3 regions of the Bradyrhizobium sp. UFLA05-125 genome follow, and region 3 is predicted to be linked to each of the others. Evidence: predicted binding sites of a transcription regulator. Region 3 holds the regulator's gene; each other region holds the start of a gene.
The links. Region 3 encodes PhoB, which activates phosphate uptake and scavenging genes when phosphate is short. Its sites were predicted from a motif close to TGTCATNNANCTGTCAT; they were not measured.
Positions count from the first base shown of each region.

Region 1: the regulator PhoB is predicted to act here: its motif matches at 5,685-5,701, upstream of SO156_RS07020 (acetoacetate decarboxylase).
Region 2: the regulator PhoB is predicted to act here: its motif matches at 6,863-6,879, upstream of SO156_RS35095 (inorganic phosphate transporter).

Region 1 is NZ_JBANBJ010000004.1:130,676-141,487, reverse strand. It holds gene SO156_RS07050 (acyl-CoA carboxylase subunit beta) at 1-531, shown strand, start outside; gene SO156_RS07045 (hypothetical protein) at 583-801, opposite strand; gene SO156_RS07040 (PspA/IM30 family protein) at 867-1,538, opposite strand; gene SO156_RS07035 (LemA family protein) at 1,731-2,267, shown strand; gene SO156_RS07030 (M48 family metalloprotease) at 2,304-4,253, shown strand; gene SO156_RS07025 (patatin-like phospholipase family protein) at 4,468-5,643, opposite strand; gene SO156_RS07020 (acetoacetate decarboxylase) at 5,875-6,657, shown strand; gene SO156_RS07015 (transporter) at 6,783-7,799, shown strand; gene SO156_RS07010 (carbohydrate porin) at 7,930-9,228, shown strand; gene SO156_RS07005 (MFS transporter) at 9,242-10,540, opposite strand; gene SO156_RS07000 (acetyl-CoA C-acyltransferase) at 10,652-10,812, opposite strand, start outside.
Region 2 is NZ_JBANBJ010000063.1:12,464-23,275, reverse strand. It holds gene SO156_RS35115 (error-prone DNA polymerase) at 1-2,971, opposite strand, end outside; gene SO156_RS35110 (Y-family DNA polymerase) at 2,968-4,563, opposite strand; gene SO156_RS35105 (ImuA family protein) at 4,454-5,248, opposite strand; gene SO156_RS35100 (UdgX family uracil-DNA binding protein) at 5,417-6,814, shown strand; gene SO156_RS35095 (inorganic phosphate transporter) at 6,923-8,545, shown strand; gene SO156_RS35090 (M20 aminoacylase family protein) at 8,715-9,884, opposite strand; gene SO156_RS35085 (GMC family oxidoreductase) at 10,110-10,812, shown strand, end outside.
Region 3 is NZ_JBANBJ010000006.1:41,026-51,837, forward strand. It holds gene SO156_RS09055 (ATP-binding protein) at 1-985, shown strand, start outside; gene pstS (phosphate ABC transporter substrate-binding protein PstS) at 1,129-2,139, shown strand; gene pstC (phosphate ABC transporter permease subunit PstC) at 2,334-3,323, shown strand; gene pstA (phosphate ABC transporter permease PstA) at 3,325-4,170, shown strand; gene pstB (phosphate ABC transporter ATP-binding protein PstB) at 4,167-4,985, shown strand; gene phoU (phosphate signaling complex protein PhoU) at 4,997-5,713, shown strand; gene phoB (phosphate regulon transcriptional regulator PhoB) at 5,728-6,435, shown strand; gene SO156_RS09090 (GcrA family cell cycle regulator) at 6,519-7,031, opposite strand; gene SO156_RS09095 (aspartate aminotransferase family protein) at 7,487-8,695, shown strand; gene argF (ornithine carbamoyltransferase) at 8,695-9,618, shown strand; gene SO156_RS09105 (Hsp33 family molecular chaperone) at 9,946-10,812, shown strand, end outside.

The DNA.
Region 1 (10,812 bases), on a different contig from region 3:
GATGCCTGCCAGAAGGTGGTGCGCTGGGTCGACTTCGCGGAGACCTTTCATCTGCCGATCGTCTACCTCATGGATTGCCCGGGCTTCATGATCGGGCTGGACGCCGAGAAGGCGGCCACCATCCGCCACGGCGTGCGCGCCATGGCCGCGGTCAACCAGACCACGGTGCCCTGGTGCACGGTGATCCTGCGCAACGCGTTTGGCGTAGCCGGCGTCGTGCATCAGCCGGCCGATCGCTTCTCGATCCGCTACGCCTGGCCGTCGGCCTATTGGGGCTCGCTGCCGCTCGAAGGCGGCATCGAGGCGGCCTATCGCGCCGATATCGACGCGGCCGAGGATAAGACGGCGAAGTTGAAGGAGATCGAGGAGCGCCTCAACAAGCTGCGCTCGCCGTTCCGCTCGGCAGAAAAGTTCTGGGTCGAGGAGATCATCGACCCTCGCAAGACGCGGTCCCTGCTGTGCGAGTTCGCGAGGCTGGCGGAGCCACTCAGGACGCCGGGCCCGCCTGCGAATATGACGATCAGGCCGTGACGCAAAAGGCTGTTGCGCCACGGAAAACTTCGTTCTGACGGCGATTGAACTTTACTCGCCCCGCGCTTTCGCGAAAGCGCGACGGCCCCGCCAGAACATGAAGGCGGCCATCGCGCCAATACCGATCAGGCTTGGCAAGCTGCCCCCGATGCCGGAGGCAATCGCGGCAAAGCCCCAGATGATCGCAAAGAAGAAACAGAACAGGCCAATGACGGCCTGTCCGCTGCGGCGCGCGACGCCGACGCCCGTGGTCGCGACTGTTGAAGTCATGCGGATCGTTCTGACGGCTGCGCCCTCGTCGATCCGATCCCATGATGCTGGCGGTTTGCGGATCATCAGGCGGCCTGACCGGCTTTCAGCGCGGCCAGCCGTTCGGCCACTGTCGCGCTCTTCTGCATGCCATCAATCTCGGCGACGCGGTTGATCGTGCTTGCGTCGGTGCGAGTGAAACCTACGCCGCCGGCCCCGACCATGGCGCGATCAAAGGCCTGTTCGGCCGCATCGAGCTTCTTCTCTGCAGAGCGGTTAGGCTGAGCCGGGCCATCGCCGCCAAGCGCAGCCTGCTGCCGCGAAATCAGGAAGGCCTGCAGAGTGTCCTCCATCTGACGCTTGCGGGCGTGCAGCGCGGCGAGACTGTCTTCCAGACGCTTCTCCAGCTCACGCGCCTGTTCCTGCACGGCGTCCAGCTTCTTGGCCTGTGCTTCGAAATCGATCTGGCGGGACAACGCGGCTTCGGCGAGATCATCCCGTTGCTGGTTCACGGCGAACTGGGCCTTGGCGGTGAGCTCCTCGACACGCTCGCCGAGCATCTTCTGCTGACGGGCGGCCTGCAGCCGGCGCGCCATCGTGGATTCGAGCTCCGCTTTCACCTGATCGATCGCACGATCCGCCTCGCGGATCGCCTCGCGCATCACGGCATCGCTGCCGGCCTGCTCCATACGGTCGACAGTGTCCTCGACGGTCGCCGACAGCAGACGGGACACACGCGCGAAAATCGATTCAGCCATGACAAAACCCCTGTGTGAAAATCCGCGTCGAGTAGACACCCGATTCATTTAAGGTGGCCTTATGCTTTTCAGCAACTTTTAGCTGTTTCTTGCAACGTTTCCGCAACCGCCTGACGCTACCTTGGGATGCACCCCAAGGGAGAGCGGGTCATGCTATTGACGGTCATATTTATTTGCCTGGCGACATTATTGATGACGATTGCGATACCGGCCTACGTCGCCTACGCGACGCATAATCGTCTGGTCGCGCTCGATCAGCGCTGCGAAACTGCGTTCGGCGACATCGACGTTCATCTCAAGCATCGCCACAATCTGATCCCGCCACTGGTCGAGACGGTGCGCGGTTTCGTCAAACATGAAAGCGACATTCTGATCGGCGTCACCAAGGCCCGCGCCGAGGCGCTCTCTGCAGCCGGCCCGGACGTGCGGCTCAGCGCCGAGAACAATCTGACGCAGAACATCAACGCCCTGATCGGCATGGCCGAGCATTTTCCCGAGCTCAAGGCGTCCACGCACTTCGCCGAGCTGCGGCGCGAGCTCGTCGACGCCGAAAACCGCATCACCGCCTCGCGCCGCTTCTACAACCTCGCCGTCGAAGAATACGCCACCACGCTGCGCCAGTTTCCCGGCAGCTATATCGGCCGTCTGTTCAAGATGGACGCGCGCACGCCCTACGATCTCGGTATCGAACGCGTTCTGATCGACGAACCTCTCGCGGTCAAATTCTGATCGAAGACAGATTTCTGAAAGACATGGGATATCGCCATGGCGGTTAACGGGCTCTATGGCCACGTCCGCAGCAATGATACGCGCTCGCTGGCGCTGTTCGCGGGCTTTGTGCTGGCGTTTCACCTGCTCGCCATGCTGGCGCTGCTGGTGCCGTTGGCCATGCACGATCCGGAGCATGCGCCGCTCTATGGATGGACCGGCTATTTCATCCGCTGGGTGCCGGTCGTCACGATCGTCGGCGCCTTGCTGTTTGCGGTGCAGATGGCATGGCACGTCCGCACCATCAGGCGGAAAACGGAATTTCGCTTCGTGGACGATCAGGACGAGCCGCGGCTCTGCCGTATCGTCGAACCGCTGACGATCGCGGCCGGCCTGCCGACCCCCTATGTCGCCGTCATCGACAGTCCGGCGCTGAACGCGTTTGCCTGCGGAATCCGGCAGAAGGATGCCGTGCTGGTCTTCACCAAGGGCCTGATCGACGCACTTGACGACGATGAGCTCGCGGCGGTCGCTGCGCATGAAATCATGCACGTGGTCAACGGAGACATCCGGCTGATCGCGGCCACGAATGTCTGCCTCGATACGCTGAGCCTGCTGCAGCCTCGCAGCAATGGGAAGCAGGCCAACCGGATCTCGCAGGCCTTGGCACTGCCGGTCTTGGCTCTGGTATTTCCGATGATGGTCGTGCTCTTTCTCATCGTCTCGTTCCTGCACCGTCTGGCGCATGACGGAAGTCACCTCGTGCGGCTGCTGATCGCGTCGGCACGCGAATTCATCGCCGATGCGGAAGCCGTCCGGCTGACCCAGAATCCTGCCGCGCTCGTCTCGGCGCTGCAACGCATCGAGGGGCGCAGTGCAATTCCGGGGCTCGCGGCCGGCCAGGACGCCATGATGATCGACGGCGCGCACAAGGGAGCTTTCGCCACCCATCCCACGATCGCCGAGCGGGTCGCCGCGATCGTCTCCGTCACCGGTTCGATGGCCCTGATCGCGCCTGCGCGGCGCGACACGAGGCCGCAGACAGTCGGCGCCGCGGCCAGCTTCGGTCGCCGATCGTCGTCTGCTTTCGATGTCACACGTCTGCGCAGTTCACTGCGCGAGGCCAGTCTCGAGACCTCAGAGGCTTCGTTCGATGCCGAGTTCAACCGGTTCGGGCTGACGCGCGAGACGACGGTGGGAGCAGTCATCGCGATCGGCCTGTTTCTGTGGGCCCACAGCGCCGACCTCACCAGGCCCTCCGCGCTCGTGCAGGCTCTCGACCCCGGGTCGCTGCGAACCGTTTTCGCGGCGGCAGGAGAGGGGGCGCGTTGCCAGAGACAGGGAATCGGCGGGGCCTTGTTCGGGAGTACGCCGCCAAGTGGATGCGACCAGGAAGCGATCGAGGACATGCTCGCGGCCCGCAGTCACGAGGCCGGCATCTTCGGAGCGCTGATGAAGAAATTGCGGCCGGATATCCCCTTTGGCTCCCAAGAGAGCGGGGTCAAGAGACGGCCGAACGGAACGTTCAGCAATGTCGCGACGGCGGATGAGCAGATTGCCGAAGTCCGGCGGGCACGCTGCTTTCAGACCGACCGCTATGCGGTTGGCGACCGCGGCCTGCATTACGTCACGGAGGTGCCAAAGGCCGGCGAAACGATCTCGCTGCCGCGCTATCTGGATGTGAGTGCCACCGCCGCCCGGCTCGCGAGCGAAGCCGGCCCCGCCGGCCGCGACGCCATGCTCCTGCAATATTTCAAGACTCGCAAAAGCCTCGGCGAGGTCATCCATCGCTTCTTCGGCGAGCCCGGTCTGATGGTTGCAACAACGGCCTATGCCAACTCGGACCACCAGGCCGCCATCGCCGTCTTGCGCCAGCGCCTGGCCGATCCCGGCTTCGGATCCGCGCTAACGCCTTTGGAGCGGGCGGAAATCGAGCTGCTCGCCAGCGACCCGCTGGATTTCGTGTCCTGCACCGCCCGTCGCGGACGCCCAGGCAAGGACGCTTGATGTGGGGAGCGGGGCTCTAGGGCAAGAGCGTCATGCACAACGCCCTATGATGCCATAATACCCCCGATCTGCCCGACGTGTCACATGATTTCGTAAAATGCGAAGATCGTCCCCGCCGGCCGTCGGCTACTGTGCATGGGGTTGTTTTCACACTTTTGGTCGGAGCGTCACCAAAGGGGGCGCGCTCCTGCACGGGCGAAGGCGGTTTCAGTCCTTACGCGCTCTCCGTCTCTCGGTGCACGTCGTGGACGACCAGCCCCATGCCTTCCTCGGGCATCTTGATCCAGTCGCGGCGCTTCAGCGTGCGCTTGGTATCCTCGTAGCCGCTCGTCCAGTGCTCGCGCATGGAGGTGCCGGAGAATTCGTGGTCCTTGGCGTCGCCCTCATAGGCCTTCTGCTGATAGATCAAATGCAGGATCGCGATCTCCGGCATGTTGCGCAGGCTCGCCTTGAGCTGGCGTTCCTCTTCGGACAATTGCTCGTCGGGAAGCTTCGCCAGCGCCTTGTAGAGCAGGACCTTCAGATTGTGCGTCCGGCGGTAGACGTCGGTGTTGTGGCGCGTGCGCGAGGAATACATGATGTCCTTGTGGCGGGCCATGACGTCCTGGATCGAGCGCGGCAGCACGCCGCGCGCGCTGAACAGGTCGACCTGGAACACCAGCGAATTGAGATCGTCCTCCTGGTCGAGCAGGTGCTGGAGCGGCGTGTTTGAGACGATGCCACCATCCCAGAAATGATCTGTGCCGATCCTGACCATCGGCAGCGCCGGCGGCAGCGCGCCGGAGGCCATGACGTGCTCGGGGTGGATCTCATCATGGGCATTGTCGAAATAGATGAAGTTGCCCGACAGCACGTTCACCGCACCGACCGCGAAGCGGATCTTCTTCTCGTTGATCAGGTCGAAATCGACGAGCTCGCGCAAGCTGTCGCGCAAGGGAGTCGTGTCGTAATAGCTGGTTGCAGTCCTGGCGCCGACCGGGCTGAACCAGGGATTGACCTGGTGCGGGGTGAAGAAGCCCGGCTGGCCCATCGCCGACGTCATCCACGCGCTGGTGAGATTGCGCCACTGGCGGAAGACGTCGCCATCAGGCGTGTAGTGCCAGATCTTGCGGTTGGTGATGCGCTCCCAGAAAATGCGAAGCTGATCGAGCCGCTTCTCCGGCTTGTTGCCCGCGATGATGGCTGAGTTGATCGCACCGATCGAGACGCCGCAGACCCAGTCGGGCTCGATGCCGGCCTCATGCAGCGCCTGATAGACGCCGGCCTGGTAGGCGCCAAGCGCGCCGCCGCCTTGCAGCACCAGCGCGACGCGATCGCAGCGCTCGGGCCGCCAGCCCCGCGAGGGAGGCTGATTTGTCTGATATGTCGGTTGCGACGTGCGGGCGTCCATGGCGCTGTCTCCCTGCCTCGCCCGGACGATTGCGCCCCGCAATGACGGCGTGATGACAATTGCGGCGCCGATGCATCGCGGACATGCAGGCCCATCGCGCCGGGAATGACGGAGGGGTCACGCGCCTGACGGAAATCCATCACATCGCAGTCAATGACGGCGGCTAGCAATTCGCGTTAGGCTTGCAGCTGCCAGGCGGACATCACACCAGCGTCACACAGGAGATCAAAGATGCGCAGGGAAGACGTTCTGAGACTCCCGTCCATGCCGGCCGCCGGACCGAGTTATCCCGCCGGTCCCTATCGCTTCATCAACCGCGAATTCCTCGTCATCACCTACGAGACCGATCCGGACCTGATCCGCGCCGGCCTGCCTGAGCCGTTGGAGCCGATCGACCAAGCGATCGTGCATTACGAATGGATCAGGATGCCGGACTCCTCCGGCTTCGGCAGCTACACCGAGTCCGGTCTGGTGATCCCCGCGCGCCTGCACGGCGAAGAGGTGAACTTCGTCTCACAGATGTATCTCGACGATGATCCGCCGATCGCGGCGGGGCGCGAAATCTGGGGCTTTCCCAAGAAGTACGCTCACCCCAAGCTCGAGATCGTCAAGGATACCCTGACCGGCACGCTGGAATATGCCGGTCAGCTCGTCGCCATGGGCACGATGGGCTACAAGCACGAGAGCATGGCCGGCAACGGTGATCTCACCCGCGCCACGCTGTCGAAGACACAAATCAATCTGAAGATGATCCCAGGCGTCGACGGCCAGCTCGAGGTCTGCCAGCTCGTCGCGATCAACCTCACCGACATCGTTCCGAAGGGCTCCTGGATGGGGCCCGGTCGCCTGCACCTCGTGCCCCACGTCAATGCGCCGGTTGCGGATTTCCCGGTCCGCCGCGTGGTCGGCGCGCATCACTATATCGCCGACCTGACCCTGCCGTTCGGCCGCGTCGTGCACGACTACATCAAGGAAGCCCAGGCGGCGGCCGCGACGGGGTTGGCCGCGGAGTAGGGCGGCGGATCTCGTCGGCTCGCATCATCAAACTGTAACACTGGTGTAATCCAATTAAGTACCCGCGAAGGTCGGGAGGAGGCAAACAGCCCCCGGACCTGGGCTGCATTGACGTGGGGGTGAGCATGGTTGAGCAAGTAACGCTTGCCAGCGTAACGGATGATTCTGCGCTGGCTATTCCCGGCCTGGTCTGGGCGTTCCGCCTGCACAGTGACGGCAGCGCTGAGGCGCTGCCGATCGACCAGCCGATCGAGTTCAGCCATGATGGCCGGCTCTGGCTGCATTTCAATCTGACCGATGCGCGGGCGCGGCCGTGGATCGCGGCCTCCGGCCTGCCGCCGCTCGCGCGCGAGCTGCTCCTGTCCAAGGACACGTTTCAGCAGCTCCACGTCATCGATGACTGCGTCTACGGCGTGTTTTCCGACCTCGTGCGCGACATCGAGAGCCCGACCGAAGAAACCGCGTTCCTGCGCTTTGCGATGACCGGACAGCTTCTGATCAGCGGTCGCCATCAGGCGCTGTGCTCGGCCGATGCGACACGTCGGATGCTCGAGGGCGGCTACCGCGTCGCGAATGTCGCAGCTCTCTTGGAGAAGATCGTCGACGAGGTCGCCGACACCATGGACCGCATGGCCGACAGGATCGGTCAGGACATCGACGGCATCGAAGAAAAGATCGCGGCCGATGATGCCAAGCCGGAGATGCGCAGCATTCTGAGCCGGCAGCGTCGCACTTGCGTCCGGCTGCATCGCCAGTTGACGGGACTTCGAATCCTGTTTCATCGACTTGACCAGAAGCATGGGGACGATCTGCCCCCGGAGTTGCGAATTCAGGCTGGCAAACTCGCGCAACGCCTGGACGGCCTTGACCACGACATTGTTGAGCTCCGTGAACGGACCCGCCTGCTTGAGGAAGAGCTGCACTTCAAGAATGAAGAAGAGAGCAACCGGCATCTTCATACGCTGTCGATCGTGACCACGCTGCTGCTGCCGCCGACACTGATCACCGGAATCTTCGGCATGAACACCAAGGGCCTGCCGCTGACGGACGTCGAGGAGGGCTTCATCTATGCGGCCTGCCTGATGGTCGCCTCTGCGGGCCTCGCCTATTACTTCATGCGGCGCATGGGCATTCTCAAATAGCACGCGATCCGGCTTCAACCATGTGTGCAGAGTAATGTCTCCGTTGCGAAGTGTGCTCGCAATCGTGACGGCGTGCCTTGCAGGCGCGTGGGCAAGCACGAACGCATTCGCCGGTGCCAAGGATGAGAGCGTGGCAGATTGGTTGACGCCAAAATGGTTCAACGACTGGCACGATGGGCTCGCCAACAAGGGCCTGAATTTCGGCCTCACCTATATCGGCGACAACATCGGCAATGTATCCGGAGGCGTCGCACGGGGCGCCATCCATTTCGGTCGGTTCGATTTCTCCGTTGACGCCGACCTCGACAAGCTCGTTGGCTGGACGGGTGGCCGCTTCTACGCCAACGCCTTCGAGATCTACGGTCGCGGGCTGACGCGCAACTACATCTACAATCTCGCCACCATCAGCGAGATCGAGGCGTTGCCCGACACCAGGCTCTACAACGCCTATTTAGAGCAAAGCCTGTTCGACGGCAGGTTGAACATCAGGGCCGGCCAGCAGGCGGCGGACGTCGAATTCTTCGACAGCGAAACGGATGACCTCTTCATCAACGGCACCTTCGGCTGGCCGGCAATCAAGGCCACCAACCTGCCGGCGGGCGGGCCAGCCCCGCCGATTGCGGTGCCGGGAATTCGCGTCAAGGCCGCGGTTTCGGACAACGTGACCCTCTTCGGTGCCGTTTTCAACGGCAATCCGGCGCGGCCCGGTGACGGCGATCCGCAGACGCGCGACAATCATGGACTGGCGTTTCGCGTCAATGATCCGCCGTGGCTCATCGGGCAGGTTCACTTCGACTATCATCTCGATATCGGTGGGAGCTCGCTCGCCGGCAATTTTACGCCCGGTGGCTGGTATCACCTTGGCGATTTCAACAGCCAGCGCTTTACAGCCGAGGGCCTTTCTATCGCCGACCCCACCGGGAGCGGCATCCCGGCCCAGCTGCGCGGCAACTATGGAATCTACGCGGTGGTGGAGCAGACCCTCTGGCGGCCGCCGGGGGTGACCGAGAAAACCGTCTCCGCGTCGATACCGGGCGTCACGGCGTTCGGCCGGATCGCCTACAGCCCGCCTGACCGCAACCTGATCGACCTCTATCTCGACGGCGGCGTCGGCTTCGTCGGCTTTACCCCCGGCCGCCCCCTCGACCGGTTCGGGGTCGGGATGGCCTATATGCGGATATCGGGCTCTGCCCGAAGCCTCGATGTCGACACGCAGTTCTTCAGTGGAATCCAGAGCCCCGTACGCAGCAATGAGACCCTGCTTGAAGTGATCTACGAGGCGCACATCAAGCCGGGCTGGCTGCTGGCCCCTTATTTCCAATACGTGTGGCGGCCGTCCGGCGGCATCCCGAATCCAAATGACTCGACCGGCGTCTCGCGCATCGGCGACGCCGCAGTGTTCGGTCTGACCACCACGCTGAAGTACTAGATCCGCACCACCATCATTTGCTGGCTGCCAGTGCCATCGCAGGCTTCGGCTGTCGCGCGAGCGCCAGCACGATCAGTGATGCGAAGATGCAGAGCGCGCCGGCGATGAAGAAGGCGGGCAGATAACTCGCGAGCAGCGTCCGCGACAGGCCGGCGCCAAAGGCGGCGGAGCCGGCGCCGAGCTGGTGGCCGGCAAAAATCCAGCCGAACACCAGATTGGCGCGCTCGGGGCCGAATTTCTGCGCCGTCAGGCGTACCGTCGGTGGCACGGTGGCGATCCAGTCGAGACCGTAGAACATTGCAAACAGCGACAGGCCGTAGAAGGAGAAGTCGCTGAACGGCAGGAACAGCAGCGAGAGCCCGCGCAGGCCATAATACCAGAACAGCAGCCAGCGATTGTCGTAGCGGTCGGATAGCCAGCCGGACATGATGGTGCCGAAGAAGTCGAAGATGCCCATCGCCGCGAGCAGGCTCGCGGCCTGCACCTGCGGGATGCCGAAATCGAGGCACATCGGGATCAGATGGACCTGGACGAGGCCGTTGGTCGAGGCGCCGCAGACGAAGAAGGTCGCAAACAGGATCCAGAACGCACTGGACGTCGAAACATCGCGCAGCGTGCCGAGCGCAACAGCCGTGATCGGCGCGTGGCTGACCGGCGGGACGGGCAGGGGCTCGCTGCCCTCGTCGCCGAACGGACGCAGGCCCACGTCGCTCGGGCGGTCGCGCATCGCGAGCGCCACGGCGGTTGCTGAGACGCCGAGCATCACGCAGACGAAGCTGAGGGCAAGGCGCCAGCCGAAGCGTTCGGTGAGACTGGCAAGCAGCGGCAAGAATACGAGCTGCCCGGTGGCGACGCTCGCGGTCATGATGCCGACCACGAGGCCGCGCCGCGCGGCGAACCAGCGCGTGGCGATGGTGGCCCCTAACACCAGCGCGGTCATGCCGGTGCCGATGCCGATCACGACGCCCCACAGCAGCATGAGCTGCCAGACCTTCGTCATCGCGAGCGAAGCCACCAGCGCCGAGACGACGATGAGCTGCGCAGTAAGCGTCACGTTGCGCAGGCCGTAGCGGTTGAGGAGAGCGGCCGCGAACGGCGCCATCAGACCGAACAGGATGAAGCGGATCGAGAGCGCCGAGGAAATCTCCGCGGTGCTCCAGCCGAATTCCTTTTGCAGGGGCACGATGAACACGCCGGGGGCGCCGACGGTGCCGGCGCTGATCAGCGCGGCGAGGAAGGTCACGCCGACCATCACCCAGCCGTAGTGGATGTTGCGACGGCCGAGTGCTGCCGCGAGCCAGTTCGAAATCATTGGGCCCCAACCTTACCTGGAGGATTTAGCGCGACCTGTTCGAGCCTGGCATTGTGGCACGACTCGCGCGCGTCTAAAATGACAGGCTTCCCTCAATTTCGGACATTCTGCCTAGTGCGCAAAACGTTCCACCGCGATCGCAGTGGCTTCGCCGCCACCGATGCACAGCGCCGCAACGCCGCGCTTCAGATTTTGCGCTTCCAGCGCATGCAACAGCGTCACGATCAGCCGCGCGCCGGTGGCGCCGATGGGATGGCCGAGGGCGCAGGCGC
Region 2 (10,812 bases), on a different contig from region 3:
GGATGGTCTGATAGTCGGCGACGACCTGCTCGGGACGCGGCATCACCGGCAACGGCTTGGCGTCCTCGTCCGGCTGCTCGCGCGCGGTCGCCGCCTCGAACAGCGGCAGCGGCACGTCGTCGGGCAGGCGCCGCACCTGCCACAGCGCCTCGCGGCGATCGAGCCCGAGCGAGCGGAACGCGTCCGCATCGGCGAGCAGGATCAGCGCGCGCTTGGGCAGACCGGTGTCACGGGCGAAGTCCTCGAGCGAAGTGAAGGACCGGCGGTTGCGCGCGGCGACGATGCGGTCGGCCCAGTCTTGAACTCTCTCCACGTTGTCATTCCGGGGCACGCGAAGCGTGAACCCGGAATCTCGAGATTCCGGGTCTGGTACTAACGCACCATCCCGGAATGACGATGTTGTGGACGCGCCCCCATTGCGCACTTGCGCAATGTGGAATGACGACTGAATTCGTTTCAGCCTCTCCTCATCCTCATCCAGCCAATGAAATCCGTCGATCTGGCGGAAGCCCAAGCGCACGGCGCAATATTTGCCGTCGGTGTTCTCCAGCGTGTTCTGCGCGAAGCTGTAGGACACGTCGATCTCGCGCACCTCGACTCCGTTCTTGCGGGCATCGCCGACGATTTGCGCAGGGGCATAAAAGCCCATCGGCTGCGAATTCAATAGCGCGCAGCAGAACGCATCGGGGTGATAATGCTTCAGCCAGGACGAGATATAGACGAGCTGGGCGAAGCTCGCGGCATGGCTCTCCGGAAAGCCATAGGAGCCAAAACCCTTGATCTGGTCGAAGCAGCTCCGGGCGAAGTCGGGGTCATAGCCGCGCGCGACCATGTTGCCGATCAGCTTGTCCTCGTACTTGCCGATGGTGCCGACATTGCGGAAGGTTGCCATCGAGCGGCGCAGGCCGTTCGCTTCCTCGGAGGTGAATTTTGCCGCCTCGATCGCGATGCGCATCGCCTGTTCCTGGAACAGGGGCACGCCCATCGTCTTGTGCAGCACCTTGTAGAGCTCATCCTTGTCGCCATGTTCCGGTGATGGCGAGGGATAGCTCACTTTTTCCTGGCCGTTCCGCCGCCGCAAGTAAGGATGCACCATATCGCCCTGGATCGGCCCCGGACGCACGATCGCGACCTCGATGACGAGATCGTAGAAGGTCCGCGGCCTCAGGCGCGGCAGCATGTTCATCTGCGCACGGCTCTCGACCTGGAACACGCCGAGCGATTCTCCGAGGCACAGCATGTCGTAGACTTTGGGATCGTCCTGCGGGACGCTCGCCAGCACGAAGCGTTTTCCCTTGTGCTGGTCGATCAGATCGAAGCTCTTGCGGATACAGGTCAGCATGCCCAGCGCCAGCACGTCGACCTTCATCATGTTGAGCGCATCGACGTCGTCCTTGTCCCATTCGATGAAGGTGCGGTCGTCCATCGCGGCATTGCCGATCGGCACATAGGTGTCGAGCCGGTCCTGGGTCAGCACATAGCCGCCGACATGCTGCGAGAGATGACGCGGGAATTCGATCAGCTCGGTCGCAAGCTCGACCGCGAGGCTGATCATGGGGTTTTGGGGATCAAGCCCGGCCTGCTTGACCTGCATGTCGTTGAGGCCCTTGCCCCAGCTCCCCCATACGGTGTCGGCGAGCGCCGCGGTGACGTCCTCCGTCAGGCCCAGCGCCTTGCCGACATCGCGGATGGCGCTGCGTGGACGGTAGTGGATGACGGTCGCGATGATCGCGGCGCGATGACGGCCGTAGCGGCGGTAGACATATTGCATCACCTCCTCGCGCCGCGAATGTTCGAAATCGACGTCGATATCAGGCGGCTCCAGCCGCTCCTTGGAGATGAAGCGCTCGAACAACAGATCGACCTTGGTCGGATCGACCGAGGTGATGCCGAGCACGTAGCACACGGCCGAATTCGCCGCTGAGCCGCGGCCCTGGCACAGAATGTTCTGGCTGCGCGCATAGTGGACGATGTCGTGCACGGTGAGAAAATAATGCGCGTATTTCAGTTCGGCGATCAGCGTGAGCTCCTTGTGCAGGGTGGCGCGCAGCTTGTCGTCGATCTTGCCGCCGAAATAAGTCTGCACGCCGGCCCAGGTCAGATCCTCCAGGTGCCCTTGCGCGGTCTTGCCCGGCGGCACCGGCTCGTCCGGATATTGGTATTTGAGCTGGTCGAGCGAGAAGTCGATAGCGCCTGCAAAGCGCATGGTCTCCGCGATCGCCGCGGGGAAGTCGCGGAATAGCCGTGCCATTTCTCGGGGCGTCTTCAAAAAGCGTTCGGCATTGGCCTCGAGCTTCTTCCCGATTGCCTCGATCGTGGTCTTTTCCCGGATGCAGGTCAGCACGTCCTGCAAGGGGCGGCGCGCGGGATGGTGATAGAGCACCTCGTTGGTTGCAAGCAGCGGCACCTTTGCCTTTACCGCGAGATCATCGAGCCGCGCGAGGCGGCGCCGGTCGTCGCCGCGGTAGAGCAGGCTCGCCGCCAGCCACACGCCCTCGGCACGGCTTGCCTTCAGTTTTCCGAGAACATCCAGCGCTCGTCCCGGCTCGAAGCGATGCGGCAGTATCAGGACCAGAAGCTGGCCTTCGGCAAACTCCAGGAGATCAGCGAAGCTGAGATGGCATTCGCCCTTCTCGATCCGCGTGATGTCGTCGCCGCGCTTGCCCCGGGTGAGGAGCTGACAGAGCCGGCCATAGGCCGCGCGGTCACTCGGATAGACCAGGATGTCGGGCGTATCATCGATGAAGACGATGCGCGCGCCGATCAGGAGCTTTGGCTTGTGCAGCACCTCGGCATTATCGAGCTCCTTATAGGCGCGCACCACGCCGGCAAGCGTGTTGTGATCGGCAATGCCGATGGCGGGAACGCCCAAAATGCTGGCCTGATGCACATAGGCGCGCGGATCCGAGCCGCCGCGCAGGAAGGAGAAATTGGTGGTGATGCCGATCTCGGCATAGGCTGGCGTATTCATGCGAAGAGACCGTGCACATACCAGTTGGCAGGAACGGACGTGCCCTCCTCGTCCACGAGCTCGCCATCGTAGAGACCATCGCGAAAGATCCAGAACCGCAGGCCTTCGGCATCCTCGACACGAAAGTAGTCCCGCGTGAGCTGCTTGCCGTCCTGCCGCCACCATTCCATCGCGATGCGCTCGGGCCCTTCCACCCGCACCACCGCATGCAGCGCGCGCCGCCAGGTAAATTGATGGGGCGGCCCGTCCGGCACGGTCGCGAACGGCACCTTGATCGGTTCCGGCTTATCGAACAGCCGCAAGGGACGCAGCGGCGGCTCGCTTGCGACACGTGCGGGCCATTCAGCCTGCGCGGCAGCAGCGAGATGATGCTGCGCGGGCGCGGCCAGCACGGCGCATTCCGGGATATGCGTATCCTGCGGCAGGTGCACGACGATGCGCTTGCCGCCGATCCTCGCGGCGATGCGGTCGATCAGCGCGCCGAGCTCGTCATTATCATGGACGTGCGCATCGAGATCGCGCTGCTCCTGCACCACGATCTCGGTGCGGCTCGCCGAGAGACGGACCATGTCGAAGCCGAAACCGGGATCGAGTGGATCGGCGAGCGCATCCAGCCGCTCGCGAAAGAGACGATCGACGACTGCGCTTCGCGTCACCGGACGTCCCGTTTCGACCATGATCGCGCGCACTGCGCCGTCGGTGCGGAAGAAGGAAGCCTCCAGCCGCCGCGCGCCCTTGCCTTGCTTCTCCATTGAGGTAACAAGCGTATCCGCAAGCCGCGACAGCGTCATCGCGATCATGGTGTCGGTCGCGATCGGATCGGCGAAGCGTTTTTCCACGATGTAGTCAGGCAGCGGTTTTCGCGGGCTGATCGGCGCATCGCCCTGCCCCAACGCATGCGCAAGCAGCGTCGAGAAGCGCGCACCGAAGCGCGCAGTGATCTCGTGGGGGCTGCGCGAAGCAACATCGCCGATGGTTTTCAGGCCGGCGCGACGCAGACCCGTGGTGATGGCGTCATCCGCACCGAGCGCCGGGACCGGGAAGCGGTTGATCGCTTCCGCTTCCGCGCCATCGGCAACGATGGTGCCAGGTGCCTGCCGCGTCAGCGTACGCGCGCAGACCGAGGTCGAGGCGATCGCCGCGCTGACCGCAAAACCCTGCCGCACCAGCGCACGGACGAGCGTCTGCAACAGATTGGCCTCGCCGCCGAACAGATGCGCGCAGCCTGTGATGTCGAGGAAGAGGCCATGTGGGGGATCGAGCGCCACCAGCGGCGTGAAGCGGTCGCACCAGTCGGCGATGTCCTCGAGCGTCTTGGCATCCGCCACGAGATCGGCGTCGAACACCTTTAATTCCGGACAGATCGCGCGGGCATTCGCCAGCGGCTGGCCGATATGCAGGCCGAGGCGCCCGGCCGCTTCATCGAGCGCGTAGATCGAAAGCGCGTTGTTTTCCTTGGCGACGACGATACTCGGCTCGTCTTTACCCAGCGCGACGTTGCTCACCGAAAGCACCCGCTTGATGCGATCGATGGGCAGGCGCGGCAGCCACAGGCTGAGGATACGCCGACGATTCACTGAACAGGCACTCATCACATTTCCATTCCATGATCCACCGGCCGACCGGGCCATGACGATTGCGAACGAGCTCGGCATCGAAGCAAGGCGCGCCCCAGGCGCTCCACACAGGTCCAGGCGGCGAATGCGCCGCCCGCAACATCCATCTGGTTTCCGCGGTCGACGGCAGAGGGTTTGCAGCCATCCGCAGCAGCAGCCCGGTCACGCCGAAAGCCTGGGCTGCAAGCGTCAGCTTGCGGCTTGCCACGAGATCGAACTGTTTCGTCTCGCCCCAGAGCTCGAGCACGACGGCGCCCAGCGCGTCGCAGGCAAGCGCATCGGCTGACGTCCGCAACGCGCTCTCGACATCGGCAGCGCGCACCATCACCACACGGCGCGGATCGAGACCGAACTCGGCAAGCCCGCTCATCGACAGCGCACCAGCCTCGACCTCCGAAAAATCCTGCTGCACCCACAGCAGCGGCCGGCGCGCGGTCACGCGGCCGGCGAGACCAGTGACAAAGCCCGTCGCGGCCGTGCCCTGGCGTCCCTCGCAAAACACTTCGTGGATCGCGGCGCGTGCCAGCCCACCCTGCAAAGCCTGATCCGCCTGGGGGTGGCCAAGCGCCACGCGATCGCGATGATGCGCAACCTCCGACGTCTCGATGCGCTCGATCTGGCCGCGCAAGACCGCAAGCGCGCTTCTACGTGCGCCGCTCATTGCTCGCCGCTCCTTCTCGTGATGGTCGCCAGGATCGTCAGAAAGACAAACGATCGGCTGGCTCATTTGTTCATGATATGTTCTAATATAAAGCTAACAGCGCCGTCGGAGTCAATCGAATTGGCGCGCCCGCGGATTCATGAGCGGAATCAAGAGGATTCAAGTGCCATGTACCTCACTACCCTCAATCATGAGACTGATTTCGACGGCTGGCGCAAAGCCGCACGTGCGCTGGCACTCCACCATGTGCCGCCGGCGGACGTTGCATGGGCCGTGCAAGGCCGAACGACAGACCAGATGCCGCCCGGCCTGTCCGAGGCGCCGAGCCTTCCACCGATCGAAATCGACAGCACCTTCAGCGTGCCGGCCAATTTCATCGAGCTTGCGCGCGTCGCGATCCTCAATCGCGACGGCGAACGCTTTGCGCTGCTCTATCGTTTGCTGTGGCGATTGAAGGCCGATCACGACCTATTGGCAATGATGACCGATCCCGATGTGGCGCTCGCCATGGCGATGGCAAATAGCGTGCATCGCGACGTGCAGCGGATGCGCGATGTCATCCGTTTCCGCGAGATCGGACGCGAGCAGAAGGCGCACTATGCCGCCTGGTTCGTGCCGGAGCATCACATCGTCGAATTCGCCGCATCTTTCTTCGCGCGTCGTTATGCCGACATGCCCTGGTCGATCCTCACACCCGACATCTGCGCTCATTGGGACGGCCACGTCATCTCGTTCACGCCGGGGATCAGCAAGACGGAGATGCCTGCACCAAACCGATTGGAGGAAACCTGGCGCCGCCACTTCCACCTGGACCGGCCGATCGCACCGGAAGCGCCCAAACAGCGCGGCAGGAACCTCCCGGAAGCCTCGATACTTGAACCGCTGCTCACCGATGCCGAACGCTGGACCGGCGGACGGATCATCTCGCGCCCGGAGGCAGCCATGCCACGCAAACCCGCAGCCGATGATCTGGAAACGCTGCGCGAGGAAGCCGCCCATTGCCGCGCCTGCCCTCTCTACAAGGATGCAACCCAGACCGTATTCGGTGAAGGCCCGAAATCTGCAACCATCATGCTGGTCGGCGAGCAGCCCGGCGACAAGGAAGACATCGCTGGTCATCCCTTCGTGGGACCAGCCGGGCAGATGCTCGACCGCGCGCTGGAAGAGGCCGGCGTCGACCGCAGGAAGGTCTATGTCACCAACGCCGTGAAACACTTCAAATTCGTGCCGCGCGGAAAAATCCGCCTGCACCAGAAGCCGAACACACCGGAGATCCGAGCCTGCCGGCAATGGTACGAGCGGGAGCTGGCGGCCCTCCGGCCCAGCCTCGTCGTGGCGATGGGGGCGACCGCCGCGCAATGCGTGTTCGGCAAGATCACCCCGATCGGCAAGAACCGTGGCCGACTGATCGATCTGCCGGACGGTTGCAAGGCGCTGGTGACCGTGCATCCGTCCTATCTGCTGCGGCTGCCGGACCCCAAGGCAAAAGAGCTGGAATATCAGCGCTTTGTGGATGATCTGAAGATCGCAGCCGGATTCCGGGAAAAATCAGCACGGGCAGCGTGATATAAGACACGCTGCGCCGCAGCAGATACCGGTGGAGAACTGCCGCCATTTCAACTGCCTGTCATATGCCGCGCGCAAAATCAGAGCACAGGGACAGGAGAGTTTTTTATGAGTGATCTTGCTTTACCCGGCTCTATCGAGCCTGCGTTGCGGAAGGGGCCCGACCTCGACCGCGGTTTTCATCCGATGACCGGCATTATCTACATGGGGATCATCGCGGCCGCGCTGCTCTTCGTCGCCTACAGCATCTGGGTCGACGTCGATGCGACCGGCACGCAGGTCAAGAGCATTGCGCCCTTCCTCATGCTCTTCGTCGCGCTGCTGATCGCGCTCGGCTTCGAGTTCGTGAACGGCTTTCACGACACCGCCAATGCGGTCGCAACCGTCATCTACACCCGCTCGCTGCCCGCACACATCGCCGTGGTGTGGTCCGGCATGTTCAACCTGTTCGGCGTCCTGCTCTCGAGCGGAGCAGTCGCGTTCGGCATCGTCTCGCTGCTGCCGGTGGAATTGATCCTCCAGGTCGGCTCCAGCGCCGGCTTTGCCATGGTGTTCGCGCTTCTGATCGCAGCGATCATCTGGAACGTCGGCACCTGGTATTTCGGCCTGCCGGCGTCGAGCTCCCACACGCTGATCGGCTCGATCATGGGCGTCGGCATCATGAACGCGGTCCTGCATGGCCGCAGCGGCACCTCGGGCGTCGACTGGACCCAGGCCACCAATATCGGCAAGGCTCTGCTGCTGTCGCCGCTGTTTGGCTTCGTACTCGCCGCCGGCCTGCTGTTCATCCTGCGCTCCGTGCTGCTGCGCGCCACGCCCGCTTTGTTCGGCGAGCCGAAGGGCGATCAGCCGCCGCCGTGGTGGATCCGCGGCATCCTGATCCTCACCTGCACGCTGGTGAGCTTCTTCCATGGCTCCAATGACGGCCAGAAGGGGATGGGCCTCATCATGCTGATCCTGATCGGCACCGTGCCGACGGCCTATGCGCTCAACCGCGCGCTGCCGGCGAGCCAGATCGAGGCGTTCGTCGCGAACTCGGAAGCCGCGAGCAAGGTGATCGAGGCCAAGGCCGCCGGTTACAACGTGATCGGCAACCCGCGTCCCGCAGTGACCAACTACGTCGCTCAACACGAGGTCAACGGCGGCACGTTCCCGTCGCTCGCCGTGCTGGTGCGCGACATCGCAAAGCAGGTCACCACCTACGGGTCGCTGGCGAAGGTGCCGGCGGAAGTCGTCGGCAACACCCGCAACGACATGTACCTCGTCTCGGAAGCGATCCGCTTCCTGATGAAGGACAAGGAGGCCGAGCTCAGCGCCAACGACGTTGCCGTGCTCACCGCCTACAAGGGCTCGCTCGACAGCGCCACGAAGTTCATCCCCGGCTGGGTGAAGATCGCGGTCGCCATCGCGCTCGGGCTCGGCACCATGGTCGGCTGGAAGCGCATCGTCGTCACGGTCGGCGAGAAGATCGGCAAGACGCATCTTACCTACGCACAAGGTGCCTGCGCCGAGATCACCGCCGCAGCCACCATTGCCGCCGCCGACGTCTACGGCCTGCCGGTTTCGACCACCCACGTGCTGTCGTCAGGCATCGCCGGCACCATGGCGGCGAACGGCTCCGGCCTGCAATGGGCGACGATCCGCAACATCGCGATGGCCTGGGTGCTGACCCTGCCCGCCGCGATGATCATCTCCGGCGTGCTCTACTACGTGTTCTCGCACGTGTTCTGATCATCACGCCACTCAACGACAAAGGGCCCGCGCATCGCGCGGGCCCTTTTTCATTTGGATCGTCATTCCGGGGCGGCACGAAGGGCCGAACTATGGTGCGCAATTGCGCACCGGAGAATCTCGAGATTCCGGGCTCGATGCTTCGCATCGCCCCGGAATGACGTCGCGTTTAGGTCGCCAAAGAACTCTCCACCAGCTTGATCCAGTAGGATGTGCCGTAGACGATCGCCTCGTCATTGAAATTATACGCGGGGTGATGCAGACCCGCGCTGTCGCCGTTGCCGCAGAAGATGAAGGCGCCGGGGCGCGCTTCCAGCATGTAGGCAAAATCCTCGCCGCCCATCAGTGGCGGCATCTCGTGCACATTGGCATCGCCCGCGACCTGTTTGGCCACCGCCCGCGCAATCTCGGTCTGCGCGGCGTGATTGTTCACCACGGGATAGTTCCTCTTGTACTGCAGATCGATTTTCGCACCGGTGATCTGCGCTACCCCTGCCACCACCTCGCGCACGCGCTTCTCGACGAGCGCGCGAACCTCCGGCGTCAGCGTGCGGATCGTGCCCTTCAGCTCCGCCGTCTGCGGAATGACGTTGCGGGCGTTGCCGGCGTGGAATTCGCAGATCGAGATCACGGCCGAATCCAGGGGATCGATGCTGCGCGCGACGATCGACTGCAGCGCAGTGATCACCTGCGCACCGACCAGAACGGAATCGACGCATTTGTGGGGACGCGCAGCGTGGCCGCCAAGGCCCTCGATTTTGATGTCGACCTCGTCGGTCGCCGCCATGATCGGCCCCTGCCGGATCGCGAACGAGCCGATCGGAATGCCCGGACCGTTGTGCATGCCATAGACCTGGTCGATGGCAAAACGCTCCATCAGCCCGTCCTTGACCATGGCTGCGCCGCCGGCGCCGCCCTCCTCGGCCGGCTGGAAAATCACGACCGCGTCCCCGGCGAAGTTGCGGGTCTCGGCGAGGTACCTTGCCGCCCCTAGCAGCATCGCGGTGTGGCCGTCATGGCCGCAGGCGTGCATCTTGCCCGGATTCTTCGAGGCGTAAGGCAGGTTGGTCTGTTCCTCGATCGGCAGCGCATCCATGTCGGCGCGAAGACCGATGGTCTTGATGCGCTCGCGCGCCGGCTTCTTGCCCTTGATCAGCCCCACCACGCCGGTCTGGCCCATGCCGGTCACGACCTCATCGCAGCCGAATTCGCGCAGGCGGTCCGCTACGAATGCTGCGGTGCGGTGGACGTCATACAGCAGCTCGGGGTGCTGATGGATGTCCCGCCGCCAGGCCTGGATGTCAGGTTGAAGGTCGGCGACGCGGTTCACGATGGGCATGGAGGATCTCGAGCTTTCAGTTGGGAATACAGGACTGTCTACCATGCAAGCGGCGGTCCACCTAACTCCTTGAGGCCGACGATCTCGATCCAAACGTCATGGCTGGGCCTGCCGCTGACTTGTCTTGGCCATCCACGTCTGACAATTAGCAGGCAAGTGCGTGAATGCTCCGGGACGAGCCAAAGACGGATTCCCGGGCATGACGATCATCCGGGTGGAAGCAGAATGCCAAGGCGGCTCGAGGGTGAGTTTGACTACATCGTCGTCGGCGCCGGCACGGCGGGCTGCATCGTCGCCAACCGGCTCTCGGCTGATCCGAAGAACCGCGTCCTCATTCTGGAGGCCGGCGGCGACGACAACTGGATCTGGTTCCACATCCCCGTCGGCTATCTCTTTGCGATCGGCAACCCGCGCTCGGACTGGATGTTCAAGACTGAGGCCGAGCCCGGGCTGAACGGCCGCGCGCTCGCCTATCCCCGCGGCAAGGTGATCGGCGGCTGCTCGGCGATCAACGCCATGATCTCGATGCGGGGACAAGCCGCCGACTACGACCATTGGCGCCAGCTCGGGCTCACCGGCTGGGGCTATGATGACGTGCGGCCGATGTTCAAGCACCTGGAGGACCACTTTCTTGGGCCGAGCGAGCATCACGGTGTCGGCGGCGGCTGGCGCATCGAGGCGCCGCGGCTGTCCTGGACGATTCTGGATGCCGTCGGCGATGCCGCAGAGGAGATGGGCATCCAGCGCATCCCGGATTTCAACACCGGCGACAACGAGGGCACGAGCTATTTCCACGTCAACCAGAAGCGCGGCCGGCGCTGGTCCTCGGCGCGCGGCTTCCTCAAGCCCGCGCTGAGGCGGCCCAATCTGCGGCTCGAGAAGCACGTGTTGGTCGACCGTCTGATCATCGAGCAGGGCCGCGCCGTGG
Region 3 (10,812 bases):
CCATCTCAATGCCGCCGCAGCCCGGCTCGCGCCGGCGCTGCGCAAGAACGAGCTCGCCCAGTTCGCGCTACGCTCGCCCGAGATCATCACCGCGCTGCGCGAGGCGATCGCGACCAGCGAGCCACGCCGCGCCGACTATCTCGATCACGTGCCAGTCGACCGCTGGATGGAGCTGATCATCACGCCGGTCCCGGTGCCGACCACGTTCGGCGGCGCCGACAAATGCATGCTGATGACCTTCCACGACCAGACCCCGTTGCGTCGGGTCGAGGAGATGCGCGCCGATTTCGTCGCCAATGCCAGCCACGAGCTGCGCACGCCGCTGGCCGCACTCTCCGGCTTCATCGATACCCTTCAGGGCCAGGCCAAGGACGATCCGAAAGCGCGCGAGCGCTTCCTCGGCATCATGCACACCCAGGCGACCCGCATGGCGCGGCTGATCGACGATCTGTTGTCGCTGTCGCGGGTGGAATTGTCGGCACATGTGCGACCCGACACGCTCGTCGATGTCGTGCCGATCATCCGCCAGGTCGCCGACGGGCTCGAACCGCTGGCGCGCGAGCGCCAGGTAGACGTCCAGATCGATCTGCCGGAGACGGCGGTGATGATCGCGGGCGACCGCGAGGAGCTGTTGCGGCTGTTCGAGAACCTGATCGAGAACGCGCTGAAATACGGCGCCTCAGGCGGGCGGGTGATCGTCTCGCTCTCCATGGTCACGGCGGCCGATGGCTCGCCGGAAATTCGGGTCATGGTGCGCGACTTCGGCCCCGGCATTGCGCCGGAACACCTTCCGCGGCTGACGGAGCGCTTCTACCGGGTTGACGTCGGCGACAGCCGCTCGCAGGGCGGGACGGGCCTCGGTTTGTCGCTGGTGAAACATATTGTTAACCGGCATCGCGGCCGGCTTTTGATCGAAAGCGTGCTCAGACAGGGTGCCACTTTCACCGCCTGTTTTCCCCAGGCGAAGCCTCCGGCTTCAACCTGAAATGCAAACTATTTCAGTTGCTTAAGTCCGTCATCCCACTGTCACGAAACCTTCGTAAAAGCACTACCGACCGCTCCTAAACGAGCGGCGCGGGAGCGCGATCGGGCGCGCGTGGCGCTTCGCTCCCCACTATGGAGACCAGCATGAATTTCATCAAAACTATCGTCGCTGCTGGCTTGGTCGCCGCATCGACGTCGGCCTTCGCTGCCGATATCACCGGCGCCGGCGCGACCTTCCCGTTCCCGATCTATTCGAAGTGGGCTGACGCCTACAAGAAGGAGACCGGCAACGGTCTGAACTATCAGTCGATCGGCTCCGGCGGCGGCATCAAGCAGATCCAGGCCAAGACCGTGACCTTCGGTGCCAGCGATGCGCCGCTCAAGGCCGAGCAGCTCGAAAAGGACGGCCTCGTTCAGTGGCCGATGGTCATGGGCGCCATCGTCCCCGTGGTCAACATCGAGGGCGTGAAGCCCGGCGAGCTGACTTTCGACGGCGAGACCCTCGCCAACATCTACCTCGGCAAGATCACCAAGTGGGATGACGCCGCCATCAAGAAGCTCAATCCGAACGTGAAGCTGCCGTCGGACGCGATCACCGTCGTTCGCCGCTCGGACGGTTCGGGCACCACTTTCAACTTCACCAACTACCTCTCCAAGGCCAGCGCGGACTGGAAGAGCAAGGTCGGTGAGGGTACGGCCGTCGAATGGCCGGTCGGCGTCGGCGCCAAGGGCAACGAAGGCGTGTCGGGCAACATCAGCCAGACCAAGAACTCGATCGGTTATGTCGAGTACGCCTATGCCAAGCAGAACAAGCTGACCTACGCCGGTCTCGTCAACAAGGCCGGCAAGCCGGTGCAGCCGACCGTCGAGGCGTTCCAGGCGGCCGCGTCCAACGCCGACTGGGCCAAGGCTCCGGGCTACTACGTCATCCTGACCGACCAGCCCGGCGACAAGTCCTGGCCGATCACCGCGGCGACCTTCATCCTGATGCACAAGGATGCCACCGACAAGGCGGCCTCGCAGGAAGCCATCAAGTTCTTCCGCTGGGCCTTCAAGAACGGCGACAAGGCGGCCGAGGAGCTCGACTACATCCCGATGCCCGACAGCGTCGTTCAGCTGATCGAGAAGACCTGGGCTGCCGAGATCAAGAGCTGATCGCAGCGTAGCGAAACTCGCGCTCCGTCACACGCGGAGCGCGAGTGGCAAAATCGACCCGGAACTCCCTGGAGGATTCCGGGCCTGGTCTTCGGACCATCCCGAACGACGCGGGACAAATCGTCGACAAGACCGCCTCCATCGGCGGCGTGCAGATGACGTAAAAGGTACAATAGGGGATCGGCGTGGCAGAGATGGCCGTTCAGAGCGATATCGTCGACGACGCCGGACCATATGATCGCGCCAAGGCCTTGAGCGCGTTCAAGCTCGGCGACCTGACCTTCTACTGGATCACGCGGCTCAGCGCGATCTCGGTGCTTTTGATCCTCGGCGGCATCATCGTGTCGCTGATCGTCGGCGCCTTCCCGGCGATGAAGGAGTACGGCCTCGCGTTCCTGTGGACGCAGCGCTGGGCGCCGTCCGCCGATCCGCCGGTCCTCGGCGCGCTCGGGCCGATGTACGGCACGCTCGTCACTTCGTTCATTGCGATGCTGATCGCCATTCCCGTGGGGCTTGGCATTGCGATCTTCCTCACCGAGCTCTGCCCGCAATGGCTGCGCCGCCCGATCGGCATGGCCGTCGAACTGCTCGCCGGCATTCCCTCGATCATCTACGGCATGTGGGGCTTCTTCGTGCTGGGCCCGTTCCTGGCCAACACCTTCCAGCCCTTCATGATCAAGCTGTTCGACGGCGTTCCCGTGCTGGGCGCGATCTTCGCTGGCCCGCCGTCCTATCTCAGCCTGTTCAACGCCGCGCTGATCCTCGCGATCATGGTGCTGCCCTTCATCACCTCGATCTCGGTCGACGTGTTCAAGACTGTGCCGCCGGTCCTCAAAGAGGCCGCCTACGGCGTCGGCTGCACCACCTGGGAGGTCGTGCGCAGCGTGGTGATCCCCTATACGCGCGTCGGCATCATCGGCGGCGTCATGCTCGCCCTCGGCCGCGCGCTGGGCGAGACCATGGCGGTGACCTTCATCATCGGCAATTCCTTCCGTATATCGTCCTCGATCTTCGCGCCGGGCACCACGATCTCGGCGGCGATCGCGAGCGAGTTCGCCGAGAGCGACGGCCTGCACCAGTCAGGCCTGATCCTGCTCGGCCTCCTGCTGTTCGTGCTGACGTTCTTCGTGCTCGCAGGCGCGCGGCTGATGCTGCTGCGTCTCGAAAAGAAGGCGGGGAAGTAACATGAACCCGATTTACGCACGTCGCCGCCGCAAGGACATCGTCGTCCGCGGTCTCTGCATCGGTGCCGCCGCCTTTGGCGTCACCTGGCTCGCGCTGATCCTGATCACGCTGCTCTACAACGGCATCACCGGTCTGAACCTTCAGATCTTCATCGCGGACACTCCGCCCCCGGGCTCGACCGAAGGCGGCCTGCGCAACGCCATCATCGGTTCGATCATCATGACCGTGATCGGCGTCGGCATCGGCGCACCGCTCGGCATGTTCGCCGGCACCTATCTCGCCGAATACGGCCGCAACAACAAGCTGACCTCGGTGATCCGCTTCATCAACGACATCCTCTTGTCGGCGCCCTCGATCATCATCGGCCTGTTCATCTATGGCGCGGTGGTGGTGCCGATGCGTGGCTTCTCCGCGATCGCCGGCGCGCTGGCGCTCGCCGTCATCGTGATCCCGGTCGTGCTGCGCACCACCGAGGACATGCTGTTGCTGGTGCCGAACGCGTTGCGTGAGGCGGCTTCCGCCCTCGGTCTGCCGCGCTCGCTGGTGATCAAGCGGATCGCCTACCGCGCGGCGCGCTCCGGCCTCATCACCGGCGTGCTGCTCGCGACCGCCCGCGTCGCCGGCGAGACCGCGCCGCTACTGTTCACCGCGCTGTCGAACCAGTTCTTCAGCCTGAGCCTGAACAAGACGATGGCGAACCTGCCGGTCACCATCAACAACTTCGTTCAGAGCCCCTACGCCTATTGGAAGCAACTGGCCTGGAGCGGGGCGCTTCTGATCACCCTGACCGTGCTTGCCCTGAACATTGGCGCGCGCATTCTTGGCGCCGAGAGGACTGCAAAATGAGCGATCTGTCCGTTTCCGTAGGTTCCACCGGGCGTCAGGCCTCGCCGACGCTGCCTGAGGCTCCGGCCAAGGTGACGGTGCGCAACCTCAACTTCTATTACGGCGAACACCACGCGCTGAAGAACATCAACATGACGCTCGGCACCAACCGCGTCACGGCGTTCATCGGCCCGTCCGGCTGCGGCAAGTCGACCCTGCTGCGCATCTTCAACCGGATGTACGATCTCTATCCGGGGCAGCGCGCCACCGGTCAGCTGATGCTGGACCAGACCAACATCCTCGACCCCAAGCTCGACCTCAACCTGCTGCGTGCCCGGGTCGGCATGGTGTTCCAGAAGCCGACGCCGTTCCCGATGACGATCTATGAGAACATCGCCTTCGGCATCCGCCTCTATGAGAAGATCTCCAAGTCCGAGATGGACGACCGGGTCGAGAAGGCGCTGCGCGGTGGTGCGCTGTGGAACGAAGTCAAGGACAAGCTCAACGCCTCCGGCCTGTCGCTCTCCGGTGGCCAGCAGCAGCGTCTCTGCATCGCCCGCACCGTGGCGGTGCGCCCCGAGGTGATCCTGTTCGACGAGCCCTGCTCGGCGCTCGATCCGATCTCGACCGCCAAGGTCGAGGAGCTGATCCAGGAGCTCGCCGAGAACTACACGATCGCGATCGTCACCCACAACATGCAGCAGGCGGCGCGCGTCTCCGACAAGACCGCCTTCATGTATCTCGGCGAGCTCATCGAGTTCGACGAGACCAGCAAGATCTTCACGTCGCCCAGCGACCGGCGTACCCAGGACTACATCACCGGCCGCTTCGGCTGAGGAGACAGGAAATGGCTTCTGAACATACCGCAAAGGCCTTCGACACCGACCTCCAGGAGCTTACGCGGCTCGTTGCGGAGATGGGTGGCCTTGCCGAGCGCATGATCGTCGATTCCGTCGATGCGCTGATCCGCCGTGACGTCGCGCTCGGCCAGCGCGTGGTAGCAACCGACGCCGAGATCGACGCGCTCCAGAAGAAGATCGAGGAGCGCGCCGTGCTCACGATCGCGCGCCGCCAGCCGATGGCGGTCGACCTGCGCGAGATCGTCGGCGCCATGCGCGTTGCGACCGATCTGGAGCGCATCGGCGACCTCGCCAAGAACATGGGCAAGCGCGTCGCCGCGCTCGAGACCGATTTCCATCCGCTAAAGCTGTTCCGCGGCCTGGAGCACATGACCGACCTCGTGCAGCAGCAGGTCAAGTCGGTGCTGGACGCCTATGCCGCGCATGATCTGCCAGCGGCGATGATGGTGTGGAAGGGCGACGAGGAGGTCGACGCGATCTGCACTTCGCTGTTCCGCGAGCTCCTGACCTACATGATGGAGGATCCGCGCAACATTTCGTTCTGCATCCATTTGATGTTCTGCGCCAAGAATATCGAGCGGATCGGCGACCATGCGACCAACATCGCCGAGACCGTCTTCTATATGATCGAAGGTCAGGCCATCGCGGACAAGCGTCCGAAGGGCGACATGACCACCTTCGCCACGACCGTGCCGAACACTTAAGGAGCGACGACGCCATGGGCGCACGCATTCTGGTTGTTGAGGACGAGGAAGCGCTGACCGAGCTATTGCGCTATAACCTCGAAGGCGACGGCTACGATGTCGAGACGGTGATGCGCGGCGACGACGCCGACACCCGCCTCAAGGAGCACATCCCCGACCTGATCGTGCTCGACTGGATGCTGCCGGGCCTGTCCGGCATCGAGCTGTGCCGCAGGCTTCGCGCCAGGCCCGAGACCAAGCAGCTGCCGATCATCATGCTCACGGCGCGCGGTGAGGAGAGCGAGCGGGTGCGCGGGCTTGCGACAGGCGCCGACGACTACATCGTCAAGCCGTTCTCGGTGCCCGAGTTGCTCGCACGCGTGAAGGGCCTCCTGCGGCGTGCAAGCCCCGAGCGGCTTGCGACCATACTCGCCTACGGCGACATCGAGCTCGACCGCGAGAAGCGCCGCGTCGCCCGCTCCGGCCGGCCGATCGACCTCGGCCCGACCGAATATCGCCTCCTGGAGTTCTTCCTGGAGCATCCCGGCCGGGTGTTCTCGCGCGAGCAGCTGCTCGACAGCGTCTGGGGCCGTGACATCTATATCGATGAGCGCACCGTCGACGTCCATATCGGCCGTCTGCGCAAGCTGCTCAATCTCGGCCGCGAGCAGGATCCGATCCGCACGGTCCGTGGCGCCGGCTACGCGCTGGATGATCGTTTCGCGAAGGCTGAGCAAACGTAAAAAAAGCGCGCCAAATGGCGCGCTGACGTTTCTCGATCAGGCGTCCCGGCCCTGCGCCGGGACGTTGTCGTTTGTGGCTGAACTCAGCGCGTTCCCGGCTTAGCCGGTGCGCGCCGACGATCCGCCGCCGGCTGGTAGGCGACGCGCGAGTGCTGCGCGCAATAGGGCAGGCCCGAGAGCGACTTGCCGCCGCAGAAGAAGAAATCCGGGCTCGAGGGATCGCCGACCGGCCAGTGGCAGGTCGCTTCGTTGAGCTCGAGCAGCGACAGGCGCTGGCTCATCGGTACGACATTGTCATAGGTGATGGGATCGGGCTCCACCTCGACCTCGAAGGCTTGGGCGAGGGCGGTGTTGCCGCGCGAGATCGGCCGGCTCACCCGCATCATGTGCTGCGCGGGGCGTGCCTTGCGCGGCCGGGGAGCCGCCGAGGACGGGGTCTTGGCGCGACCGGACAGGCCCAGCCGGTGCACCTTGCCGATTACGGCGTTGCGCGTCACATTCCCGAGTTCGGCAGCGATCTGGCTGGCCGAAAGCCCGGCTTCCCAGAGCTTTTTCAATTGCTCGACGCGATCGTCGGACCAGGTCAAAACCGTCATTGCACCCTTCCCCTCGCCGCGCGCCAGCCAATCCTTGGGGCCACGTGGCGATGTCTAAGCCTCGAAAAACCCGTGCCGTCAGAATCCCTTAAGGCTCGCCGGGCGCGAAAAACGCACCTGAACGTTACGCCGGTACATGAGGACTTAGAGGATCAGAACTGCTGCACGAGATGTCGTATCTGACAGGAGAAACGCTACAATATGGCGTGACTCCCGCGCAAGAGTCTGCGGCTCCGCGTCCACATGTTCCGTCTTAAAAAACTCTCAAAATCGCCACCGCAAGACTACGGGCCGCGCGCCTCGCACGGCCTTCTGGCGGCATTGACAGCGGTTTTTCCAAGCATAAAATGGTGACACGTGCCGCCCTTAAAAGGCGGCACGTTTCGTTTTCCGGGCAGGTCAATGATGCGCTGCGCAACGCAGCCTCAGCCGGCCCCAACATCCAAGTGACCGCCATGACCAAGAGCGCCGCGACGCATCTGCTTCCCGTTTTCGCCAGGGCCGAGCTCGGCTTCGAGCGCGGCGAAGGCTGCTGGCTGGTCGCAACCAGTGGCGAGCGCTATCTCGATTTCACATCGGGTGTCGCCGTGAATGCGCTCGGTCACGCACATCCGCATCTGGTCAAGGCCCTGCAGGAGCAGGCGACAAAGCTCTGGCACATGTCGAACCTGTTCCAGAGCCCGGATGGCGAGAAGCTCGCGGTCAGGCTCTGCAACGAGAGCTTTGCGGACTTCGTGTTCTTCTGCAATTCCGGCGCTGAGGCGATGGAATGCGTGATCAAGGTGGTGCGCCGCTATCACGCCACCAAGGGCCATCCCGAGCGCTACCGCATGATCACTTTCGAGGGCGCGTTCCACGGCCGCACGCTGGCAACGCTCGCTGCCACGGGGTCTGCAAAATATCTCGAAGGCTTTGGTCCGCCGATGGACGGGTTCGACCAGGTGCCGCATGGCGATCTGGAAGCCGTCAAGAAGGCGATCGGCCCACAGACTGCGGGCATCCTGATCGAGCCGATCCAGGGCGAGGGCGGCGTGCGCTCTGCTCCTCCCGCATTCTATCGCGCGCTGCGCCAGCTCTGTGACGAGCATGGGCTGTTGCTCGCCTTCGACGAGGTGCAGACCGGCATGGGCCGCACCGGCGAACTCTTTGCACATCGCCGCCTCGGCGTAACCCCCGACGTGATGTCGCTTGCGAAAGCACTCGGCGGCGGCTTTCCGATCGGCGCGTGCCTTGCGACCGCCGAGGCGGCCTCCGGCATGACGCCCGGCTCGCACGGCTCGACTTTCGGCGGCAATCCGCTCGCCGTGTCCGCGGCGAACGCCGTGCTCGACGTCATGCTCAAGCCCGGCTTCTTCGATCACGTGCAGAAGATGTCGCTGCTGCTCAAGCAGAAGCTCGCCTCCGTGATCGACCGCCATCCGGATGTCGTCAGCGAAGTGCGCGGCGAGGGGCTGTTGATCGGCCTCAAGGCCGTGGTGCCTTCGGGCGATCTTGCCACGGCGCTGCGCAACGAAAAGCTGCTCACCGTCGGCGCCGGCGACAATGTGGTGCGCTTCCTGCCGCCCTTGATCGTCACCGAGGCGGAAATCGAGGAGGGCATCGCGCGGCTCGAGCGCGCCTGCACCGCGATTGAATCCACTCTCAAGACGCCGGCGGCAAGCTGATGAGCAAGACGCCCAAGCACTTCCTGGATATCAACGAGCTGCCGCTGTCGGAGCTCAAGAGCATGCTCGCCGCCTCCTCGGCCATGAAGGCAAAGCAGAAGGCGCATCAGCCGGTCAAGCCGCTCGAAGGCAAGACGCTGGCGATGATCTTCGAGCGCCCGTCGACGCGGACGCGGGTGTCGTTCGATGTCGCCATGCGCCAGCTCGGAGGCGAGCCCATCATGCTCACCGGCGCCGAGATGCAGCTCGGCCGCGGCGAGACCATCGCCGACACCGCGCGCGTGCTGTCGCGCTATGTCGATGCCATCATGATCCGCATCCTCAATCACGATGCGCTGCTCGAGCTCGCGGCGAACGCGACAGTGCCGGTCATCAACGGACTGACGCGGCGCTCGCATCCGTGCCAGGTAATGGCCGATCTCATGACCTATGAGGAGCATCGCGGGCCGATCGAGGGCAAGACAGTGGCATGGACCGGCGACGACAACAACGTTCTCGCCTCCTGGGCGCATGCCGCCGAGCGCTTCAAGTTCAACCTCAATGTCGCGACCCCGCCGGAGCTCGCGCCGAAAAAGGCGATGCGCGACTGGGTCAAGGCGACGGGCGCTCCGATCATGCTGGGCACCGATCCGGAAGCTGCGGTGCGCGGCGCCGATTGCGTCGTCACCGACACTTGGGTCTCGATGGGCGACAAGGAGGGCGAGCGCCGCCACAACGTGCTCAAGCCCTATCAGGTCAATGCCCAGCTAATGTCGCTCGCCAAGCCCGATGCGCTGTTCATGCACTGCCTGCCCGCCCATCGCGGCGAGGAGGTCACCGACGAGGTGATAGATGGTCCGCAATCCGTCGTGTTCGACGAGGCTGAAAACCGTCTGCACGCGCAGAAGGGTATTTTGGCCTGGTGCTTTGACGCGGTGAAATAGGTTTGGATCGCCGTCCTGGCGGACGACAATGAGAGAACCGTGATGATGGCAGCGTGGCGTTGCCCTATCTTCGGTCGTCGTCCCGGACAAGTGCAGCGAAGCGGAGCGCAGATCCGGGACCCATAACCACAGGGTGGAGTTTGGCGAAGACTCGGGGTTGTCATCTCCGCCACAACGCAATCCTGTGGTTATGGGTCCCGGGCTCGCGCTTTGCGCGCCCCGGGACGACACCGAATATGGTGTGCTGTGTACGATCCATTCTGCATCAAAAACGGAGCGCCTTGCCGCCCCTTTCATTTCGTTCACTCCGACCCCAGATAGAGCGCCATGGTCCCCCAATCCCCTGACATCAAAGCCGGGCCCGAAAGTCCGGTTCGCGCGCCGTCTTCCGTTCCCGTCGACGACGCCGTGCTGCCCTTCGAGGTCGATGCGCTCGACGTGCGCGGGCGCTTGACCCGGCTCGGGCCTGCGCTCGACGATATCCTCACCAAGCACGATTACCCCGCGCCGGTCGGCAAGCTGCTCGGCGAGGCCATCGTGCTGACGACGCTGCTCGGCTCGGCGCTGAAATTCGAAGGCCGCTTCATCCTTCAGGCGCAGACTGACGGCCCGGTGTCATTCCTGGTGGTCGACTTCAAGGCGCCCAACCGCCTGCGCGCCTATGCCCGCTACGATGCCTCGCGGCTCGGCGGGGCAAAGGACTCCGGCTCGCTGCTTGGTCGCGGTCATCTCGCCATGACGATCGATCAGGGCCCGGATATGAGCCGCTACCAGGGCCTCGTCGCACTTGACGGCGGCAGCCTGGAAGATGCGGCGCATGAATACTTCCTGCGCTCCGAGCAGATCCCGACCAAGGTGCGCCTCGCCGTCGGCGAGGAATGGCGCTCGAGCGACGGCGGCAAGCACCGCTGGCGCGCCGGTGGTCTGTTGATGCAGTTCTTGCCGAAGGCGCCGGAGCGCGCGCGACAGGCCGACATGCATCCCGGCGACGCGCCCGAAGGCACCTCGCCGCATACCGTCGCCGAGGACGATGCCTGGGTCGAAGCGCGCTCGCTGATCGGTACGGTCGAGGACGTCGAGCTGATCGATCCCGATCTCTCGGGTGAGCGGCTGTTGTACCGGCTTTTTCACGAGCGCGGCGTGCGCGTGTTCAATCCGCTGGGTCTGAAAGCGGAATGCTCCTGCTCGCGCGAT